DNA from 3 places in the Arthrobacter sp. 24S4-2 genome. Region 3 is predicted to be linked to each of the others. Evidence: riboswitches for the same ligand, from Rfam matches in the RefSeq annotation. Region 3 holds a riboswitch; each other region holds the start of a gene.

Region 1 (5,150 bases), 2.5 Mb from region 3:
CCCGCTCCCCATGCCTCCCAGTCCGCCCGGGGCGAAGTTGCCCGGACCGCCCTGGGCGGGCATCCCGCCGGCAAAGCCGCCCTGCGTGCCGCCACGGGCGCCCGGCGCCGTTCCCGGCAGGGCCTGACCGTCCGTCGCAGTCTCCGCTGCTGCGGCGCCCGACGTCAAGGCGTAAACTCCCACACCGGCCCCGCCGGCGAGAACTGCCGCGGCACCGGCCACTACCAGTCCACGCTTCCTGGTCCAGGGCTTTGAACGACCGTCCGGCCCTTTCGCGGAAAACGACCCAGCAGGGAATGATCCAGCGGAGGCCGGTGCGCCCCAGCCGCCGGAGGGACGGGTTGACCCCCACCCCGCCGCCGGCAAGTTGTGCGTCGCCAGGGGGTCTGTCGGCTGCGGTTCAGGGGCATTGGCCGACGGCGGCGCTCCCCATCCGGCATTTGCCGGGGGTTGCTGGCCTTCGGGCGTGCCTTCGGGGTTTGGGGGAACCGGCCGGTTGTTGTCGCTATTCATCGCGTACTCCTTTGAGCGGGGTGACTCTGTCCACTCCAGACTCCGAACCGTTCCTGTGCATGGGCTGTGCGGGGCAACAGGGCCGCCTGTGAGCTCGCCGCGCTGGAACCGGCCGGCCGGGAAGGAAACCCACGCCGAACCGCCGGAGGTAGGCCCGCCGGGCGTCCAGCTCGCTAGGCTGGGATTCACAGCCGGCCCACAGGATCCCCATAGCGCCGGCTAAACCGCAGATCGGAGAGTTGTACCATGGCCACTTCGCACTCCATGACTAACAACCTTCCCCAGCTCACCCACCCGGACGGCTCCCCCATCCGCGCCCTGGTGGTTGACGACGAACCAAGCCTCTCCGAGCTCATGAGCATGGGGCTGCGGATGGCAGGCTGGTCCGTTGCCGTCGCCGGGGACGGCCCGGCGGCCGTGAAACTCGCCAGGGACTTCCGCCCCGACGTCCTGGTGCTGGACGTGATGCTGCCAGGGTTCGACGGCGTAGAGCTGCTCAGCAGGATCCGCGCCTTCGCGCCGGAAGTACCGGCGCTCTTCCTGACGGCCAAGGATGCCGTCCAGGACCGTATTCTGGGCCTCGCGGCCGGCGGGGACGACTACGTGACCAAACCGTTCAGCATGGAGGAAGTGCTCCTGCGCCTGCACCGGCTGGTCCAGCGTTCCGGTGTGGCCGCCATGGACACCGCCGAGCTGGTGGTGGGCGACCTCGTCCTCAACGTGGACACCAGGGAGGTGACCCGTGCCGGCGAAGAACTGCAGCTGACAGCCACCCAGTTCGAGCTCCTCCGCTACCTGATGGAGAACCCCAAGCGCGTGGTCAGCAAGGCACAGATCCTGGACCGCGTGTGGGACTACGACTTCGGCGGCCAGGCAAACATCGTGGAGCTGTACATCTCCTACCTGCGCAAGAAGGTGGATGCCACGCACCCGCCCATGATCCACACAGTCCGCGGCGCGGGCTACGTCATCAAACCGGCGGATTGAGCGGTGCCCACACTTTCCGGCGAAATCCGCAAGGACGGCCGCCGCTGGCTGGATCCCTCAACCTGGCACCTGCGCACCCGGCTGGTGCTTGTGGCGATGGCCCTGCTCGTGGCCATCTGCGGCGCCATCGGCCTGTTCAGCTACGCGTCCATGGACTCCTTCCTGACCCGTCAGCTCGACGAGCGCCTGGGCCAAGCATCAAGGCTCTCGAGCGAGGCAGGGCGGCCACGGCTCGGCAATCCGAACGGCCCCGGGCCGGACCCGCTGGAGGGCAGGGGCCAAGGCATCGGAACCCTCATAGCCCGCATCAACAATGGCAACGTCAGCAGCGCCGGGTTCCTCGCCAACGACGCAACCCCGGCATCGCTGTCCCCGGAAGACGACCAGATCCTCCTGGACCTCCGCCATGACGGAAATCCGGTGGACCGCACCCTGTCCACCGGTTCCTACCGCCTGGTGGCCGTTGAGGCGCCCTACGGCGACGTGATCGTTACCGGGCTTCCCCTCGCCGCAAAACAGAACACCCTCAATTCACTGGTGTGGACCATGGTGGTTGTGTCGTTCGGCGGGCTGGTGCTCATCGGTCTGGCCGGCACCGTGCTCATCCGCCGCACCATGAAGCCGCTGGAGCAGCTCTCGGAAGTCGCCACGCAGGTTTCGAAACTGCCGCTCGACGCCGGTGAAGTGGCTCTCGCAGTGCGCGTACCGCCGTCGAACGCCCATCCCGGAACTGAAGTGGGCAGCGTGGGCCATGCACTCAACCTCATGCTGGACAACGTGTCCAAGGCGCTCGAGGCCCGGCAGCAGAGCGAGACCAAGGTCCGCCAGTTCGTGGCGGACGCCTCACATGAACTGCGCACGCCGCTCACCGCCATCCGCGGCTATACCGAACTCATGCGGATGACCGAGGACTTCACACCGGACGGCAAGAAATCGCTGGCGCGGGTGCAGAGCCAGTCCGAACGCATGACCACCCTGGTGGAGGATCTCCTGCTGCTGGCCCGGCTGGACGAAGGCCAGCCCCTCAAGCTCAGCGATGTGGACCTGACCCAGCTGGTGGTGGAAACCGTCAGCGATGAGAAAGTCATGGCGCCGGACCGCATCTGGCAGCTGGAACTGCCCGAGGAGCCGGTGGTTGTCCGCGGCGATTCCAAGCAGCTGCACCAGGTGCTGGCCAACCTCCTCTCCAACGCCCGCAAGCACACCGGTCCCGGGACCACTGTGGTCACGGGCGTCATGCGTTCCGCTGACGGCAGTGCCGTGGTGACCGTGACGGACAACGGCGGGGGGATCCCGCCCGAATTCGTGGGCAGGGTTTTTGCCCGTTTTGCCCGGGCGGACGCAGCACGCACCGGCCCGGAAGGCTCAGCATCCGGTACTGCCGCCGCGGGAGCGGCGGCCGCGGAAGGGACCAGCGGGCTGGGCCTGTCGATCGTGCAGTCGATCATGGAAGCCCACGGCGGCACTGTCGAGGTCACGTCCCGCCCTGGCCGCACCGAGTTCGCACTCCGGCTTCCCGGTGAACGGTCCGTGGCCTAAGCTCCTGACGCAGTTTTGACCCACGGTCCGGCCGGTGCCCAACAGCACCGGCCGGACCGTTCCTTGTTCGGCACTGATTCTGCGGTTCCGCTTCGCGACGTTCCTGTGCGCTGGACGCAAGTCAACGCGCCGCCGTTGTGATCTCCGTTATCCAAATGTGACTTAAGCTCCGACCTCCTGTACGGTTTTTGGAGTGCGGCCACCGTTCCGGCCGCATACCGGGATGGACGCCAAACTCTGCCGCTTCCCGGATTTCCTCCTGATCAGGCAGAGGCGGGGGACCCAGGTCTCCGGGCATTCTGCATCAGCCGCCCTTGGGGTGAAGCCGACACGTGAAGTTCCGTGCGGCCGGATGACCTCATCCGAACCCGACAGCTAACTCCGCCGGCATCGAGAGGCAATCATGACTAAATCCACGCCAGAAGTACGTCCAGCGCGCGCTTCACGGGAGTCCGCGGCGCCCGTTAAACGTTCGCGCCACCGCGCCGCATCAGCCAAAACAACGTCCCCGCTGTCCCGGATTGCCGCAGGCCTGCAAGGCTCCGGCAAGCGGGCGGCGGTGGTGGCCACCGCGTGCGCCGTGCTCATCGGTGTCGGCGCCGCCGGCCAGGCTTCCGAGCCTGTTTCCTCCGTGACCGCCGCAGCGTCGGCCGGAAGTACCGCTGCCACCTCCGACGTCGAGTCCAAGCTCGCGTTCGAAAAGGTGCTGGTCTCCGCCATGCCCGCCCCGTCCTCCGTCACAGTGGCGCCGCAGTCAGCCGACAAGCCGGCCGCTGAAAAGGCACATGAAGCACCGGCACCGGCACCTGCTGCGGCTCCTGCTCCTGCGCCGGCCGCGGAACCTGCCCCGGCCCCTGCCCCGCCGGTTGCGGTTGACGATCCCGCCGGCGCACAGGAGTACGCGGCCTCCCAGCTTGGCGGCTACGGCTGGGCCGCGGACCAGATGCAGTGCCTCAACGCGCTGTGGACCAAGGAATCCGACTGGAAGACAACGGCCACGAACGCCAGCAGCGGCGCGTACGGCATCGTCCAGTCGCTGCCGGCCGAAAAAATGGCGAGCGCGGGCGGGGACTACCTGACCAACTTCCGCACCCAGATCAACTGGGGCCTGAACTACGTCAAGGAGCGTTACGGCTCCCCCTGTGGCGCCCTGGACTTCCACCTCGCCAACAACTGGTACTAAGCGGGGCGCATTCCCGCTCTGTTGGCAACCGAGGGCCTCGAATCCACGTGATTCGGGGCCATTCGGCGTTTCCGGCAGGGTTCCGGCAGGGCGCTGGCCGGGCGTTGGCCGGGTAACCCAAGTTCCACAGCCCCTGCACAGCTTGGGCCTAAATCCCTCATATGAGCCGGCGTCACTCTTGAATCATGACGCTCACAGACCAAGCCACAGGAACCCTGCAGCAACCGCCAGCAGTGGCCGAAGCTCACGCCGCAACAGGCATCCCGCCGGCGTTGTTTGCGGCGGGAAGTACCCGCCGGTCCCCCATCGATACGAGGATGGCAGCCCGGGCCGGGACGGCCGCCCCCGTTCTGGACGTGACCATCCCGGTGTACAACGAGGAACGGGACCTGGAGCAGTGCCTGCGGCGTCTGCACGCCTGCCTCAGCAACACATTTCCGCACACGTTCCGGATCACCGTGGCCGACAACGCCAGCACAGACTCCACGCTTCAGGCCGCCGAGCGGGTGGCCCGGGAGCTGCGCGAGGTGACAGTGATCCACCTGGCGGAGAAAGGCCGGGGCAACGCCCTGCGCAGGGTATGGCTGGCGTCCCCGTCACCCGTGCTGGCCTACATGGACGTGGACCTGTCCACCGACCTCGCCGCATTGGGCCCCCTGCTCGCACCGCTGATCTCCGGGCATTCGGACCTGGCGATCGGAACACGGCTGACGCGCAGTTCCCGGGTGATCCGCGGACCCAAGCGGGAGTTCATTTCCCGCGGCTACAACTTCCTGCTGCATTCACTCATGGGCGCCCATTTCAGCGACGCGCAATGTGGTTTCAAGGCCATCCGCGCGGACGTTGCCCAACAGATCCTTCCGCACACCCTGGACAACGCCTGGTTCTTTGACACCGAGCTGCTGGTGCTGGCAGAGAAATGCGGACT
Region 2 (5,150 bases), 2.4 Mb from region 3:
GGGATCCACCGGCCGCTTTCCTTGATCCGGGCAGCACGCTCCAGGGCGGCAGGGGAGAACAGGCCCAGCCAGAGGCCGCCGTCGGACGCGAAGTTCTTCTGCGGCGCAAAGTAGTAAACGTCTGCTTCTGAGACATCCACATCCAGGCCGCCGGCGGCGGACGTGGCATCCACCAGGACCAGCGATCCGTCATCAGCCCCGGCAACACGCTTGACCGGGGCGGCCACGCCGGTGGAGGTTTCGTTCTGCGGCCAGGCGTAGACGTCCACGCCCGCTTCCGCCTGGGCGGCGGGCCGGGTGCCGGGCTCGGACTTGATGATGGAGGACGCGTCCAGGAACGGTGCCTTGTTGGTCGCGGACGCGAACTTGGAGCCGAACTCGCCGAAGGAGAGGTGCTGCGCCTTCTTCTCCACCAGGCCAAAGCTGGCCACATCCCAGAACGCCGTGGAGCCGCCCACACCAAGGATGACTTCGTAGCCCTCCGGGGCGCGGAAGAACTCGCTGAGGCCGTTGCGGACGGATCCCACCAGGTTCTTGACCGGGGCCTGGCGGTGGGAAGTGCCGAGCAGCGTGGCCGACGCTGCGGACAGGGCTTCGATCTGCTCGGGGCGGACCTTCGAGGGCCCGGCGCCGAACCGTCCGTCCTTGGGCAGGAGGTTGGCGGGGATAGTGATGCTGGTGTCGCTCACAATGGCTCCAATTTTTCGGCGTGGACGTCGGAGGCCCGGCAGTTCACGGGGTGCCTGCAGGGAATCCCCTATATTCTGCCTGACGCGCCCGCGGGGGAGGGAACGGCCGCCGTCATAGTCCAGTCATTGAGACACCTGGCGGCAGCTCAGGACAGCCGCCGGAGATTATCCGGAGTAATTCAAAATAGGCTAAGCTGGTTCGACCTACAGCGGGCCGCGATGGCGGCCGGACTGATGCCGGAGGCTGTTCCCGGTCTGTTTCGGGGATTCGGCTCCACTTCGCGTGGAGCAGTGGGGAACGCCTCCGCGCGGTACGGTGGGACTGACGCAAGGACTGTGCTCGAGGAGCTGAGCTGGATGACGGATCTGATCGACACCACGGAGATGTATCTTCGGACAATCTTGGAGCTTGAGGAAGAGAACATCGTGGCTCTCCGCGCCCGGATAGCCGAACGGCTGCGCCACTCCGGGCCCACCGTTTCGCAGACCATCGGCCGGATGGAACGTGACGGCCTGGTGGTTGTTTCCGGCGACCGGCACCTTGAGCTCACTGAAACGGGCCGGAAACGGGCCACCGAGGTTATGCGCAAGCACCGGCTCGCCGAGCGCCTGTTGGCTGACGTCATTGGCCTCGACTGGGCCTATGTCCACGATGAAGCGTGCCGCTGGGAGCACGTGATGAGCGAGCGCGTGGAACGGCGCATTTTCGAACTGCTGGACCACCCCACGGTATCCCCGTACGGCAACCCCATTCCGGGACTCGCCGCGCTTGGCGGCCAGCCGGCTCCCCTGCTCACGGACGGGGTAGTGAACCTCCTGGACGCCATGGCCGGATACGGAGCCGATTCGCGCGTCACGGTCAGCCGCCTGGCCGAACCGATCCAGGTTGAACCGGAGCTTCTGGTCCAGCTCGATGAAGGCGGGATCAGGCCCGGCGCCTCGCTCGCACTGGAACGGGTCGGGGAGTACATCTCGGTCCGCGTGCCCGAGATCGAAGGCGCCCTGGAGCTGCCGCCGGAAGTTGCGGCCCACGTATTTGTTACGGTCCGCTAACCGGCACCTTATAGGACCACCTATAAGTCACTGAGACGCAGATAACGGAATTATTACCGCGCTGATTAATCACCTATAGTTGAGAACTAGCGCCGATACTAAAGCGTTACCTGATCCGAAGCCGAGCTCTGCCAGCGGATCAGCGTACGAAACACCTCCTGGCAGGGGCGGGGAACCACAACCGGCCGTTGAAAGACGGCCTTGGGGTGAAGTCCGTCAGCGGCAAGGCATCTCCGACGAAGGATTCCCAAGGGATACCCCTGTGCCGGATGCCTTGCAATGGCGGACCGGGTCTTTGAACTCTCTGACCCGAATCCGACAGCTAACTCCGCAGGCTCTTCAGAGAGGATATTTCTTGACCACGCAGACCGTCAGGGGCCGCCGCAGGGCGTCAGGTCCCGCTTCGGAGTACCCAGTGGCCGAAGCCGTCATGACGGTCAGGCCCCGCGACGCACACCGTGATGCGCGCCGGCGCAAGAGCCTCTTCAACCAGGTCACGGACTTCGCGTCCGCGAGTGGCGTTGGTCAGAAGGCCGGCATTGCCTTGGCCGCCACCGGGCTGGTCCTCACTGTGACCGTCCCGTCCACCGGGCCCATGATGAGCACGGCCGACACCGGTAAGAACGCCGCTGCCGCCTCTTTCGCGGCTCAGCCTGAGGTTTCCGCTGCTGCCGGCGCCAAAATCGACTTCAACCGGACGTCCGTTGCCACCAAAGGCGATCCCGACGGCAAACTCAAGCAGCTGCTCAGTGCGCAGTCCGTTGGCACCATTACCCGGGCAGCATCGGCCGGCAGCCTCGGGGCTCCGCTGGAGCACCTGGTAACGGCCTCGCCCTTCGGGTTCCGGGTCAGCCCGATCACCGGCGGTGCCGGTGAATTCCACCGCGGCCAGGACTATGCGGCCCAGTGCGGGACAAGCGTCATGGCTGCCGCCAGCGGCACTGTAACCTTCTCCGGCTGGCACGCCTACGGCGGCGGCAACCGTGTGGTGATTGACCACGGCAACGGCCTGGAAACCACGTACAACCACCTCTCGTCGTCAAGCGTCCAGGTCGGCCAGAAGGTCAGCCGCGGCGACGTCATAGCCCTCAGTGGGACGACGGGCGCCTCCACCGGCTGCCACCTTCACTTTGAGGTGATGGTCAACGGCGACGTCGTTGATCCCCTCGGCTGGCTCTGATCCAAACCGATGGAACACTCTCGCATTCCTGTGACATGCCGTGACCTGAATGTGACATTCGCGCTGAATTCCTGTACCGTCTAAAGCACGCCAACTTTTCCGAAGTTGGCGCTCTTGAGTGGATTGCCTAACTCTGCCACCGCTCAAGGTCCGTTCGCATGACATCGTCTGGCAGAGGCGGGGGAACCAATTTTGGTCTTCGCAAGAAGACCTTGGGGTTAAGTCGCAAAGCTTCCCAGGAAGCCGAGCGGCCGGGTGACTCCCATCCGAATCCGACAGCTCACCTCGTAGGCATTGGGAGAGGCTACCTTCGTGTCTACACGCCACAACTCTGCGCGCCACCGCGCGCAAACGGTTCGAACGAACCCGTTGAACTCCGTGTCCAGGGCCGTTACTGCTAACGCCGGGACCGTAGGTCGCCAGGCGGCTGTGATTGCAGCTGCGTCCGGACTGATCCTCAGTGTTGGGCTGCCGGCAAATGCCGCGGACACCAACCTGGGTGTCTCCGCTTCCACGGAGTCCGGTTCACAGTCAGCCCAGCTGGCCGTTACTGCGGAACCGACAGCGACTGTTTCCTTCGAGCGTCCGGCAGTGACCACGAAGGCTGCGCCCAAGGTTGAACTGCGGGCACAGTCCACCGGTTCAGATGCCAGCCAGACCGCCACTGAAGCTGACGGGGAATCCAAGGCCGGCAAGCTTGCCGACGCGGTTTCTTCCGCTGCAGCCTCAGGTCTCGCTGCCATCGCCTACACCGGCATCGGCAGCCCCTACGTCTGGGGCGGCACCACTCCCAGCGGCTGGGACTGCTCCGGCTTCACGCAGTGGGTTTACGCCCAGGCCGGCATCAGCATCCCCCGCACCAATGCATGGACCGCCATGAAGCCCACCGCCACCCCGGCGCCGGGCGATCTGGTCATGCAAAACGGCGGCGCCCACGTTGGCATCTACGTCGGCAACGGCATGATGATCAGCGCGCTGAACCCGTCGCAGGGCACCCTCCTGCACGCTGTGTCCGCCACGGGCACGTCCGCGTTCTACACGCTTCGCTAAAACACGCCCTTACCGCTCAACAGCGCGTGTTTTCAGTGCTGCACGCGCACTTCGCTAAATCACCCGTTCGGGCCGTTCCGGCTTACCCCCAAGATGCCGGAGCGTCCAAAAACCGCGGCCTGCCACGCAGTCTGAGGAAAACGAAAGAGAGAAATAATGACTACACGTGCGATCGCACGGCACCGCGCCGAGGTTACAAAAACCAACTCGCTTGCTGTCATTGCCAAGGCTGTCGGCGACAACGCCGGTGGCATGGGTCGTCAGGCTGCGGTTATCGCTGCTGCTTCCGGCCTGGTCCTGACGAGCGGTATCGCAGCCAACGCTGCCGACACCAACGTTCAGCGCGAAGCTACGTCCGCCTCCACCTTGGAAGTCCAGTCTTCCGCTCCGGCCAACATCTCGGCCGCCTCCAGCATCGCCATCTCTTACGAGAAGCCGGCTGTTTCCACCTCCCCGGCCCCGGCCGTCGAGGCCCCGAAGCCGGTTGTCGAGGTTCAGGAAGCTGCCCCGGCAGCCGCTCCTGTTGCCGCGGTGTCCGCTACCGTAGACGCTCCGGCAGCGCCCGCTGCTGCCAGCGGAAACGGTGCCGCGATCGCCGCAGCCGCTTACGCCCAGCTGGGTGTTTCCCAGGACTGCACCGCCCTGGCCACGAACGCCCTTGCGGCAGTTGGCATCAACTACCACGGCTGGCCGGCAGGCTACCTCTCCCTGGGCCGCACCGTGAGCGCCGCCGAGGCACAGCCGGGTGACCTCGCTTACTACGAGAACGGCGGCATGGGCATGGCCCACATCGCTGTTTACGTAGGCAACGGCCAGGCAGTCCACGGTGGCTGGAACGGCGGAACCACCGCCCTGTTCAGCGTCAACGTCGGCTCCGGCCCGGTCTTCATCCGCGTCGGCGGCTAAAGCTTCCGGCTAACGCTTGCATGAGGAACCCCTGCCCTTCGGCAGGGGTTCTTCTGCGTTTCGAGGACATGAATTCTTGCCGACACGTGGCATATGGCAGCGGCCGGATTCGGCGAACGGGCACTTGAGTGTTTACTCTTGTGTTGTCGATCCATAGCCCGGACAAGCAGAGGGCAGCCGGCCCTCGAGCCCCTGACGGGTGCGGCCGTGAAGAGGTATGTGCATGCGCACTCTCGTTCTGAATGCTGGATATGAACCGCTGGCGGTTGTGA
Region 3 (5,150 bases):
CCGGAAAGTGCAGGTGCACCGGATGCGGCACCCCATCCAGCGCCATGCGCGACAGCACGCCGGGAAGACCGAAGCAGTGGTCGCCGTGGACATGCGTCAGGCAGATCCGCGTGATCCGGCTGGCGGCGGCGCGGGCGTGGATCATCTGCCGCTGCGTGCCCTCGCCGGGATCGAAGAGCAGGCCTTCACCGTCCCAAAGTAGCAGGTAGCCGTTGTGGTTCCGCTTCCTCGTCGGCACCTGTGAGGCGGTACCGAGGACAACCAATTCACGCATGCCCCAATCATCCCGCGGGATGGCCGTGGTCGCAGGTTGTTCCTCCGGGCAGGATCTCATGTCCCTGGATACACGTCACCGTGCGGATTCCTTCAGGGGCCGGTTTGTCCGCGGCGGCTTCTCGCTATCCGGTTAGGGCGCCCGCACCTGCGCTCGCCGGCAACGCACCTGCAGGTCGACCTTGCCCCGTTGGGACAGAATAGTCGGGTGACCGATGCCTGTGACTTCGTGGATGCCTCGCTGCAGCGCGAGGGATCGTGGCTGCGGGCGGAAGAGGCCCAGGCGCGGCTGGGCACCGGGCTCGAGTACTACGGCGCTTCTGTGGGGGCGGTGCGCGGGACCGTCCGGGACATGCTGCGCCGTCACCGGGACCTCGCCCATGATGACATCACTGCCCTCAGCACTGAGCTCTGGGCCGTGCCCGTCTTTGAGCGCCGCCTGGCTGCGGTGGTGCTGCTGCAGTCCCGCGTTGCCCTGCTCAGCAACTCCGACCTGACCCGGATCGAGGGCTTTGTGCGGGAGTCGGGGCTGGCTGAGCTGGTGCACCCGCTTGCCGTCGACGTCGTTGCCCCGCTGATCGCCGCCCTCGAAGGGCAGCCCCGGTTACGGGCGGAAGCTGTCCTGGACCGCTGGGCGCACGACCCCAACGCGTCGCTGCGGCGCGCTGCCTGGCTTTCGCGGCCGGACGGCCCGCGGCACCAGCGGCGCTAGCCGCCGGCCCGCCGTTCCACCACCGCGTACGCCTTGCCTTCCAGGAACGCCCAGTCGGTGACCACCATGAACCCGAGGGCACTGACGCGGTCATTGAGGACCAAATCGTCGAAGCCCCCGTCCCGCGGCTCGGCATCCCACGTTGCAACATGGAGCTCCCTGCCCTCAAGGATCAATAGTTCCGTATTGACGTCGAAATCCTCCTGCGGCTGATCGCTCAGCTGGCAAATGGCCACGCAGTAGTTCTTCATCTAGGGGTTCCGCTCCAGGGTGTTGTTACCGCGGAAAGGAGGTGTTGTAGCGGTACATGAAGGCCGCCATGGCGTCCCTGTTGACGGGCTGGACCGGGCGGAACGTCGTGGTGCCGTTGCTTTCGACCCAGCCGGTGGAGATGTTTGTTGACGCGAGCCAGTTGATCTCCTTGTAGAACTGGGTTTGTGGTGCCACATCCGTGAAGGGTGATGACCCCGGGGCGGTGTAAGCGGGGCTTCCGGCATAGCGGTACATGAACGCTGCCATTGCGTCCCTGTTCACGGGCTGCAGGGGCCGGTACGATCTGACGCCGTTCCCTTCGTCCCAGCCGGTGGAAATGCCCTGGGCGGCCAGCCAGGTGATTTCCTTGTAGAACTGCGTCTGCGGCGTCACATCGCGGAACGGGGAGACGGCCGGCGCTGTGAACGCGGGGCTCCCGGCGAGCCGGTACATAAAGGCCGCCATGGCATCACGGTTGACGGCCAGGACCGGACGGTAGGTGCGCGTACCGTTCGCCTCAAGCCATCCGGTGGAAATGCCCTGTGCCGAAAGCCAGCTGATCTCCGTGAAGAACTGTGCGTTGGCGGGAACATCGCCAAACGGGCTCGACGGCGACGGAGAGGGTGACGGCGACGGTGAGGGTGACGGCGACGGTGAGGGAGCCGGGGACTGGCCCAATGCCTGCGCCACTGTCCGGACCGACGTCGTCCCGTTTGCGGTCCGTGCGGCCAGCCAGGTGACGAACGAGTCGAAGAGAACGGGGGTGATGGACAGTGTCGGATCCGTGCCCACATTGATTTCATGGAAAGTCAGCTGCACCCATCCGCCGGTGGTCTCTGCATCCGTCACACGGGCCTGAAGATCCGCCAGTGTCCACGTGCTGTCCACCTGGTCCGGAGCCTTGGTGACCATCGGATTTGCCGGCGGCAGCGACTCCGCAACGGGGCATGCGGCGCAGCTGGCCGGCGAGCGCAGGTCGCCCAGTCCACGGGCACTGGCGAAGCCGCAGTCCCGGACGGCAGACTGGGCAGTCGCATTCTCTGCAGCGAACGGGTACGCAAAGTTGCTGACCTGGTAGCCCCAGCCTTCCAGCGTCGTCTTGCCGTTACAGACCTCGGCGCGCGCGGCGGCGGCGGTGAGCGTAGTCAGGTCCGGATGAGTGACGGTGTGACCGCCGATCTCGTTGCCGTCTGCGGCCAGCGTCTTCAGATTCGCCTGGGTAAGGAACCCCGACGCGTCTATGAAGGAGGTTGTGATGAAAAAAGTCCCCACCAGTCCGCGGGCTTTCAGCACCTGCGCGGCGGCGAACTGGCTGCCGATGCCGTCGTCGAAGGTGAGGCTCACGATCGTGGGCCCGGCAGCTTTCGATGGGACGGCGGCGACAGCAATGGCGCTGGCCGCGAGCAGAAGCACGCCCACCACGGCAGCCCAGCGCCGGCCGTGTTTGCGGTCAGGTGCAGGCTCCGGGGGGTCCGCCAAATGCCGTCCTTGGCTGCGGGCAGGGTGGGTGGACCAGCGCATGATTCCTCCAAGCGTGTAAGTCCCCCCGCAAGAACATGCACGTAGACTACGCCCCGCGGTGCCAATGCAAAACACTCCATTTGACAGGCGGAGAATCCAAGTACCAAACGCCTCACTACCTGCATTTCGGCCTGCGCCCGTCCGCTGGCGTTACCTGAATGTGACATCGCGTAGTCGCGCACGTACGGTGGAACGGTGCCTGTTATCTCCGATACGGGCGCTTCCGGGAGGACTGCCTAACCCTGCCGCCGACCGGGATCCGATCACAACCAGCCGGCAGGGACGGGGAAACCACTTTGATCCGTGCTTCGCGCGGGTCCACGGGGTGAAGCCGCACGATTTCCGCGCACGCGGGAGCCGCTGCGGCCGGGTGCCTCCCATCCGAATCCGACAGCTAACCTCGCAGGCATCGGGAGAGGTTCTTTATGTCTTCACGCAAATCGCCCGCCAACCATCAGTTGTCAGCCCCGGCGGGGCGCCCAGGATCCACTTTCGGTCGGGGAGCCACCCCCGGGTCAGGCCGGCGCAGGGTGGGCCGCCAGGCTGCGGTGATTGCCGCGGCGTCGGGTCTTGTCCTTTCCAGCGGGATGGCTGCGCAGGCCGCCGAAGCCCCCGCGGAACGCGATTCGGCTCCGGCTTCAGCACTTGATGCCAAGGCCCAGGTGGGTGCGCCGCTCAGTGCGGATTCCCACGTCCGGATCAGCTTCGAGCGGCCGGAAGTCACCTCCACTCCGGCACCCGTCGAGGAGTCCGCACCGGCACAAGCAACCGCGCCCGCCAACCCGGCAGTCTCCGTGCAGGCGGCTGCACCCGCGCCAGCTGCTCCGGCAGTCTCCGTCCAGGTGCAGGGGGCTGTGCCCGCCCCCGCGCCGGCTCCCGCTGCCGGCGGCGTCAATGCCGCCATGGTCTCGGCGGCGTATGCGCAGCTGGGCATCACGCAGGACTGCACCGCCATGGTGGAAAAGGCCCTGGGCGCAGCAGGAATTCCGGTGGGCGATCTGGGGCCGTCGCAGTTCTTGAACTACGGCAAGGTCGTCGGCGAACCTCAGCCGGGCGACCTGGTGGTGCAGTCCGGCCATGTGGGGATCTACATCGGTGACGGCCAGGTCATCAGCGGCGGCATGAACGGCTCCAACGCCACGGTGACGCACCCCCTGTCCTGGCTGACGGCCACAGGCGGCGTCACCTTCGTCCGCGCCGGAGCGTAGGCGTCCGCGCGGGAAACTTAGTGTCCTGGCCCCGTCCTGACCGACGGGCGGGAACCCGCGGCTGAAGGCCGGTGATCAGCTGCCTTGGGGGCGGCCGGTCACCGGCCTTTCGCGTTTCACCGGCCGGCGCCTCCGAAAGTTTTGTCGGCCTGCCGATCCCTGTCTATTCACCAATCCAACCTCATTGTTCGTTAGGCCTAACATGCGGCTTGGGCTTGCTACCGTGGATGTCATGCCGGTCTCCGATTTGTCCTCCGCTGCCCAGGACTACCTGAAGCTGATCTGGTCGGCCACGGAGTGGTCCGCCACCCCTATGACCGTCGGGGTGATGGCCGAGCGGCTGGGAGTCCGGCCGTCCACCGTTTCGGACGGAATCAAGAAGCTGGCGCGGCAGGGACTGGTAACGCACGCCCCGTACGGGAGCATCGAGCTGACTGAGGCGGGCCGTGAGCATGCCGTGGCCATGGTCCGCCGGCACAGGCTCCTGGAAACGTTTCTGGTGGAAGGTCTGGGCTATGGCTGGGATGAGGTCCACGATGAGGCTGAGATTCTGGAACACGCTGTTTCAGACAAGCTGATGGAGCGCCTGGACCAAAAGTTGGGGCACCCCACGCGGGATCCCCACGGTGACCCGATCCCTTCGCCTGACGGCAGGCCGCACCTGCCCGAAGGCACGCAGCTCTCCGCGGTTGCTGCCGGGGGCACTTTGGCCATCACCCGTATTTCCGATGCGGATCCGCAGATGCTGCGCTACTTCACTGAACTGGGCCTCGTGCCCGATACAAGGCTCACGGTCAGGGTGCACCGGCCCTATGCGGACGTGACCACCGTACGGCTGCTCGGACCGGCCCGCGACGTCGACCTGGGGCCATCCGCCTCGGATGCCATCTGGGTGGTGGCGGTCTAGCCCAAGGCCAGCACCGAATGTCAGGGTGGCGAGATCGAGATCTGGACGGTGCTTTCGCCCTGCGCGAATTTGATCCGGAGGACCGAATCCCGGGTGTCCGCCGGAACGGCAAACCTGACGTCGCCTGACTTGCTTGAATCGCCGCCGACCAGTTCGTTCAGGCCGGACTCGGGGGAAAGACTGATGCCGCCGGCATTCAGCCTGAACGTCGAATCCCAGAAGTTGAGGTCGTACCGGCCGTGGTTGGTGCACCGGACCGAGAAAGTCAGTGCCACCT

The links. A riboswitch is a leader RNA that binds a small molecule or an ion and turns the genes downstream of it on or off. The one in region 3 is predicted to bind cyclic di-AMP.
Region 1: it holds a riboswitch for cyclic di-AMP, as region 3 does, so the genes downstream of both, FCN77_RS03805 (hypothetical protein) here and FCN77_RS15375 (NlpC/P60 family protein) in region 3, are expected to answer to the same signal.
Region 2: it holds a riboswitch for cyclic di-AMP, as region 3 does, so the genes downstream of both, FCN77_RS04440 (M23 family metallopeptidase) here and FCN77_RS15375 (NlpC/P60 family protein) in region 3, are expected to answer to the same signal.

The regions. Positions count from the first base shown of each region.
Region 1 is NZ_CP040018.1:790,028-795,177, reverse strand. It holds gene FCN77_RS03820 (hypothetical protein) at 1-513, opposite strand, end outside; gene FCN77_RS03815 (response regulator transcription factor) at 760-1,500, shown strand; gene FCN77_RS03810 (HAMP domain-containing sensor histidine kinase) at 1,504-3,039, shown strand; cyclic di-AMP (ydaO/yuaA leader) riboswitch at 3,268-3,443, shown strand; gene FCN77_RS03805 (hypothetical protein) at 3,443-4,222, shown strand; gene FCN77_RS03800 (bifunctional glycosyltransferase family 2/GtrA family protein) at 4,408-5,150, shown strand, end outside.
Region 2 is NZ_CP040018.1:935,981-941,130, forward strand. It holds gene serC (phosphoserine transaminase) at 1-689, opposite strand, end outside; gene FCN77_RS04435 (metal-dependent transcriptional regulator) at 1,047-1,742, shown strand; cyclic di-AMP (ydaO/yuaA leader) riboswitch at 1,852-2,094, shown strand; gene FCN77_RS04440 (M23 family metallopeptidase) at 2,098-2,922, shown strand; cyclic di-AMP (ydaO/yuaA leader) riboswitch at 3,037-3,230, shown strand; gene FCN77_RS04445 (C40 family peptidase) at 3,352-3,972, shown strand; gene FCN77_RS04450 (NlpC/P60 family protein) at 4,129-4,878, shown strand; gene FCN77_RS04455 (HNH endonuclease) at 5,102-5,150, shown strand, end outside.
Region 3 is NZ_CP040018.1:3,318,027-3,323,176, reverse strand. It holds gene FCN77_RS15395 (ribonuclease Z) at 1-274, opposite strand, end outside; gene FCN77_RS15390 (DNA alkylation repair protein) at 482-985, shown strand; gene FCN77_RS15385 (hypothetical protein) at 982-1,236, opposite strand; gene FCN77_RS27750 (polysaccharide deacetylase family protein) at 1,262-2,716, opposite strand; cyclic di-AMP (ydaO/yuaA leader) riboswitch at 2,983-3,181, shown strand; gene FCN77_RS15375 (NlpC/P60 family protein) at 3,184-3,966, shown strand; gene FCN77_RS15370 (metal-dependent transcriptional regulator) at 4,199-4,873, shown strand; gene FCN77_RS15365 (hypothetical protein) at 4,894-5,150, opposite strand, start outside.